Regions from separate parts of the Aeromonas sp. TS_SC_11 genome, predicted to be linked through region 1. Evidence: predicted binding sites of a transcription regulator. Region 1 holds the regulator's gene; the other holds the start of a gene.
What was found. The regulator LexA, encoded in region 1, represses DNA repair genes until DNA is damaged. The targets are predictions, from matches to a motif close to ANCTGTNTNNNNANACAGNT.
Positions count from the first base shown of each region.

Region 1 (3,209 bases):
GGCACATGTTCATTGAGGTAGCTGTTGAGGGTCAGGGGTTCGCCGAAGTTGACGAAGCCGCGGCCATAGTTGCGCAGCTTGCGCAGTATGCCGAGCACCTGCAGGAAGCTCTCTTTCTCCTTGCGGCTACCCTTGAGCTCGTTGTGATAGGTGTTCACCTCCATCACGTGCTCGTAGCCCAGATAGACGGGCACCAGGGTCACGGGTCTGTCCAGCCCGCGCATCATGGCCTGCAGTGTCATCGCCAGCATGCCGGTTTTGGGTGGCAGCAGACGACCGGTGCGGGAGCGCCCACCCTCGGTAAAGAACTCCACCGAATAACCCTTGGCAAACAGCAGGTTCAGGTATTCGCGAAATACAGTGCTGTAGAGCGGGTTGCCCTTGAAGGTGCGGCGGATGAAGAAGGCGCCGCCGTGGCGGAAGATGGGGCCCGCCGGCCAGAAGTTGAGGTTGATGCCCGCCGCTATGTGGGGCGGCACCATCCCCTGGTGGTAGATGACGTAGGAGAGCAGCAGGTAGTCCATGTGGCTGCGATGGCAGGGCATATAGACGATCTCGTGCCCTTCTTGCGCCAGCTGGCGTACCTTCTCGGCGCCGTTGACCGAAAGGCCGCGATAGAGCTTGTTCCACAGCCAGCCGAGGAAGCTTTCACTGAGGCGGATCAGCCGGTAGGAAAAATCGGAGGCGATCTCGTCCATGTAACCGTGGGCGCGCTTTTGCGCTTTCTCCAGGCTGATGCCCTCGCGCTGCGCCTCCTCTTCTATGGCCTGCTGGATCACGCTGGAATCCAGCAACTGCCTGAACAGCAGGCTGCGGTTAGGCAGCTTGGGGCCGGTGGCCGCCAGCTGCTGGCGGCTGAAGTGGGTGCGGGCCACCCGCGCCAGCTTGTGGGCGATAGCCTCGTCGGTGCCGTGCTTGTCGGCCATTTGACGCAGGGAGAGCGGCGGAGAGAAGCGCACCAGGTTCTCGCGGCCCTTGAGGATCACGATCAGCGCCTTCTTGAGGCGGTTCGGTGCCAGGCTGCTGATGATGTTCCAGCCGGAGGCCTCTTCCCCTTCCCGGCCGGGGGCGCGACCCCAGAACAGGGTGACGGGCACCACCTGGATATCCAGTGCCGGATCCTGCTTGTGCAGATCCAGCAGCTGGTGGAACTCCTGCAAGAAAGGCAGCGGTTTGCTGCGCTTGCCGAACAGGGGAGGCGGGCGGTCCAGACAGACATAGCGCGGCAGCAACTGACCGTTCAGCTCCAGCGGGGTGAAGGGACCGGGCAGGCCGAGATCCTCGCAGCACTGTTGCAGTGTCATCAGGTCGGTGATCGAGCTGGTTTTCAGGGCATAGACTATGGGTCTGGCTGGATCCAGCTTGAGCTCTGTGATGGGATTTTCCGGCAGGCTCTTGTGATTGACCAAGCCACTGACCGGCCATTGCAAGATGGCTCTGGAAATCTTCTGTCCAAGGGACATGTGCGTCTGCTCTCCAAAAAAATGCGGCGTGAGCATAACAAATCACCGGCGGCTTGTCGCCGAGAGGTACGATGAGTCGGCTGCGCAGCCGTAAAACCATGGCAAATAAGGGGTTGGCCGCGACAAATGTCAGCCGCGCCTTGCCTTGGCCACTGCACTGTATATACTGCCAGTGTGCTGTATAAAAAAACAGGTGCCAATGTTATGAAACCCCTTACCCCACGCCAGGCCGAAGTGCTGGAACTGATCAAGGTGAATATGAGCGAGACCGGCATGCCGCCGACTCGTGCCGAGATTGCCCAGAAGCTTGGTTTCAAGTCGGCCAACGCGGCCGAAGAACATCTGAAGGCCCTGGCCAAAAAAGGGGTCATCGAGATCATGCCGGGGACCTCTCGTGGCATCCGCCTGCTGATTGAAGAGGAAGCTGTGCTGGAAGAGACAGGCCTGCCTCTGATCGGCAAGGTCGCGGCCGGTGAACCCATACTGGCTCAGGAGCATATCGAGAGCCACTATCAGGTGGATCCCGCCCTGTTCCATCCGCGGGCAGACTTCCTGCTGCGGGTGCAAGGCATGAGCATGAAGAACATCGGCATCCTGGATGGCGACCTGCTGGCCGTCCACAAGACCCAGGAAGTGCGCAACGGCCAGGTGGTGGTGGCACGTCTCGACGAAGACGTCACCGTCAAGCGCTTCCAGCGCAAGGGCAGCCAGGTGTGGCTGCTGCCTGAAAATGAAGAGCTTGAACCCATCGCCGTTGATCTCTCCTGCCAGCAACTCACCATAGAGGGACTGGCCGTCGGCGTAATCCGCAACGCCGACTGGATGTAACAGCACGGCCTCCCTCGGGAGGCCGTCTCGCTTCTGTACCCCTTTCCCCATGATTTCAATCAGATCCTGATACCCGTGATTTTTGTCTGTCTCGCCCGTCCGCATCCGGCTCATTTCAGATATATCCTTGGCTAAGGCAGTCACTTGCTTGATCTGCCCCGAATGCTCGACAAGACGATCCTCTCCCACTTGGCAGGTGGCAGGAATCAAGGTCAGCAGGGATGCATAACAACAGCCTCAGGCGGCGCGCCGGACAGCAAGGGCGCTACCAGCCCAGTTAGATGGAGGCGTTCGCGGGATAGAAGGGAGGGTGGCCAGCATTGCACCGGCGGCATCTGCCGTCTGGAGAATAAAGGCACACCTGCGCAGTCGACACGCGGCAGTCATCGATCTGGCCACCCAAGGGGGCTGTCGATGCCGACCGGCGTGACCTGTTGGTCAAGGAGGACAGGTATGGCTTCAAGCTCGCCATGGGATCCGGGTCTGGCATCGCCCGCTTCTTCCATCACCCGTTTCATCAAGGGTAACCGGATGACCCGTTTCTATGCTCTCTGGGTACATCACAAGGGTGCCTGCTGGACTGTCTGGCTTGGCTGCCCCAAAGACAAGATAGTCCGCCTGGTGCGGCTGTTTCACCGTCATAGCGACACGGGACAAACGGATCTTCCCTGGACCGCTCCCGTCATACCGCTGCGTGCCCTGACAAAGCGCGCCCATGAGCGCCGCAGACAACAACCCTGATGTTTCCTGGCCCTTGTCTCACAGCCCCACCTTGATGGTGGGGCTGTTGTTTTATGGCCCAGCCCGGCTGACCAGTGATTATGGGAGCCTCTTTTGACCCAAGCGGCATCCGGTGCAAGGGATAACCCGGAGCGCGATGGGCTGGGTTACAATGGGCCATCCATTCGTGCCCACTCT
Region 1 covers NZ_CM170470.1:914,361-917,569, reverse strand. Annotated here, with positions in the region: gene plsB (glycerol-3-phosphate 1-O-acyltransferase PlsB) at 1-1,463, opposite strand, end outside; gene lexA (transcriptional repressor LexA) at 1,668-2,291, shown strand; gene AC1P02_RS04345 (hypothetical protein) at 2,745-3,032, shown strand.

Region 2 (3,209 bases), 1.4 Mb from region 1:
ACATGCTGAAAAACCTCGGTGTTGAAGACGAAAACATCCTGCTGGATGACTTTGGTGGTTAATCAATGCACAGTGTTGTAAAGACCTGGCTAGCCTTAGGGCTAGCCTTTTTCTTGACGGGGTGCGGTCAGGAAACGGTCCAATCCAAGCCGGAGATCCACATCACCGGCAGCACCATGGGTACCTACTATTCCATCAAGGTGGCGGATAACGTCATCCAGGATCCGGCCAAGTTTCAGGCCGAGGTCGACATCCTGCTGGAGCGGGTCAACGACCAGATGTCGACCTATCGTCCCGATTCCGAGTTGTCGCGCTTCAACCAGCACAGAAGCTCGACCCCTGTGGTGGTCTCTCGCGATACCGCCCGGGTAGTGACTGAATCCCTGCATCTGGGCCGTGAGAGCCGGGGGGCGCTTGACGTTACCGTTGGCCCCCTGGTCAATCTGTGGGGCTTCGGACCGGATGCGCGTCCGACCAGGATCCCCTCCGAGGAGCTGATCACCCAGACCCGTCAGAAGACTGGTCTGGGCAATTTGCATGTGATCACCTCCGCCGATGCCGATACGTTGCAAAAAGATATTCCGGACCTCTATGTGGATCTCTCCGCCATTGCCAAGGGCTTCGGGGTGGACAAGGTGGCCGAGTATCTGGAGTCCATGGGGTCTCGCAACTATCTGGTGGAGATCGGTGGCGAGCTGCGGATCAATGGCGTCAACGGCAAGGGGCATCCCTGGCGCGTGGCCATCGAGAAGCCGACTGCCAATGCCGGCTCGGTGCAGGAAGTGATAGTGCCGGGGGACAACGGGGTTGCCACTTCAGGCGAGTACCGCAATTACTACGAAATGGATGGCCAGCGTTTCTCCCACACTATCGATCCCATGACGGGCAAACCTATCCAGCATCGCATGGTGTCGGTGACCGTCATTCACCCTTCCTGCATGACCGCAGACGGGTTGGCGACCGTGTTCATGGTGCTCGGGCCCGAGAAGAGCCTGGCGTATGCCAAGGAGCGCGGACTGGCGATCTTCGTGATCACCAAGACGGCCGATGGTTTTGACGAAGCCTATTCAGATGCGTTCAAACAGTACCTGGTTAGAAAGTAAGGGGCACCAGCATGCAGATTTTTCTGATCACCTTCGGGGTATTTCTGGTCGTTGTAGTGGCCATGGCCATAGGTTACATCTTCCAGAAGAAGACCATTTCCGGCTCCTGTGGCGGACTGGGCACTATAGGTATCGAAAAGGAGTGCGATTGCCCGGAGCCCTGTGACAACCGCAGGAAGAAGATGGCCAAGGAAGAGGCCCGTCGCAAGATGCTGACCGATAACCGGATCATCTGAGCGGGCCAGGGTTTTCGAGTTGTACTCGGGCCAAGGCTGAATGGTAGGCGGGCTGACCTTGGGGTCAGCCCGCCTTTTCTTTGGCGGGAGGGGGATTCAGTAGTCGTATTGATGACAGGCTTTCTTTTTGAACTCGGCCTTCCAGCGCGCCAGTTCCTCCCGTGTTCCCAGCTCATCCCCTTGCTTGATGGCCTTCTCCAGTGTCTCGATGCGATCATGCAGCCAGCTGCATTCGGCGGTCGGGTGGTCCTTGGTACCGCCAAGCTGCGGCAGCAGACAGAGTCCCAGTCCTACTCCCAGTCAAAGTGCTCTCATTCCTTTCCTCCTTGTCATTTGTTGTGAGTGGTGTCTTAAGAGTCTATGCCTGTTCGTTGTTTCATGCCGATGGCAGAAACGGGTGCGCTGGGTTAGCATGGGTGAGTTAACTGTTTATCCGTACAGTGGTATGCGCAAAATCATTCACATCGACATGGACTGCTTTTATGCGGCGGTAGAGATGCGGGACAACCCGGCTCTGCGGGACGTACCCTTGGCGATAGGGGGCTCTTCCGATCGGCGGGGGGTCATCTCGACCTGCAACTATGTGGCGCGCCGTTTCGGGGTGCGCTCCGCCATGCCAAGTGGCCTGGCCAAGAAGCTCTGCCCGCCGCTCGTACTCATACCGGGACGAATGGCGGTCTACAAGGAGACCTCTCGTCAGCTGCGCGCCATCTTCTTGCGTTACACCGAGCTGGTGGAGCCGCTTTCGCTGGACGAAGCCTACCTCGATGTCACCGACAGTAACTGCTGTGGTGGCAGTGCCACCCTGATGGCGGCCGAGATCCGCCAGGCCATAGTGACCGAACTGGGGTTGACCGCTTCGGCCGGGGTCGCACCGAACAAGTTTCTGGCCAAACTCGCGTCGGAGCAGCGCAAACCCGACGGCCTGTTCGTGATCCGGCCAGAGGAGGTGGATGAGTTCGTGCGCCAGCTGCCTTTGGCCAAGTTACCGGGGATTGGGCGCAAGACGGCTGAGCGGCTGGAGTCCCAGGGACTCTATTCGTGTGAGGATGCGAGAGTGCTCAGCAGTGATGAGCTGATCGCCCGGTTTGGCAAGTTGGGGGAGATGCTGACTGGCCGGATCTGGGGCCGTGATGATCAGCCGGTGCAGGCGCAGCGGATCCGTAAAACCATTGGCGTGGAGACAACGCTGGCCAGCGATGTGCTGGATGAGGCCGCCTGCTGGCAGGTACTGAGCCAGCTTATTCCCGAGCTGGAGCGTCGTTTTGCCGCTGGCTATGCCAGGGAGCAGTTGATGGGGCAGGGGATCAAGCTCAAGTTCGCCGATTTTCAGCAGACCACTGTCTATCGCCGTGGCGGCTATCAGCCCGAGCTGTTTCACGATCTGCTCCATGAGGGGCTGCTGCGGGCGCAGGGCAAACCCATTCGATTGCTCGGGCTGGTTGTGGGCTTGCCTCGTGACGGGGAAGTTAACCAGCTGAGCCTGGATTTTGCTTGATTAGGTTAAGTTTTTGTATCCAAAACCGATACACTGATCACATCTGTATGAGCTAGGAATGGTGGCATGAGTTCTCTTTCTGTTCAGGGGCGGATCACCCTGATCGCCGGTTGTTGTTTATTGGCCAGTGCTGGTGCCCTGGTTGCCTCTTCTCTTTATAGCGCCGCCCGGATGCAGGATCAGGTGCTGACCTCCACCACTGAGGAGGCGCAACGCTCGGCCGAAAACTGGATGAAGGCGATGGGATCCGAGCAGGCGGCCAAGGTCACCAGCTATCTGGATGAGGCCTATTTTCGTACCACTCTGCTGGCTCAGAGCATATTGTTCCAGCGCAAGAATGCGGCCGACAACTTTGGCTCTTCCGAGGCGCTG
Region 2 covers NZ_CM170470.1:2,271,788-2,274,996, forward strand. Annotated here, with positions in the region: gene nqrF (NADH:ubiquinone reductase (Na(+)-transporting) subunit F) at 1-62, shown strand, start outside; gene AC1P02_RS10785 (FAD:protein FMN transferase) at 66-1,103, shown strand; gene nqrM ((Na+)-NQR maturation NqrM) at 1,115-1,339, shown strand; gene AC1P02_RS10795 (hypothetical protein) at 1,436-1,639, opposite strand; gene dinB (DNA polymerase IV) at 1,785-2,837, shown strand; gene AC1P02_RS10805 (methyl-accepting chemotaxis protein) at 2,904-3,209, shown strand, end outside.
Region 2: a site for LexA is predicted at 1,763-1,782, ahead of dinB (DNA polymerase IV). Genes of this name have one in related genera too.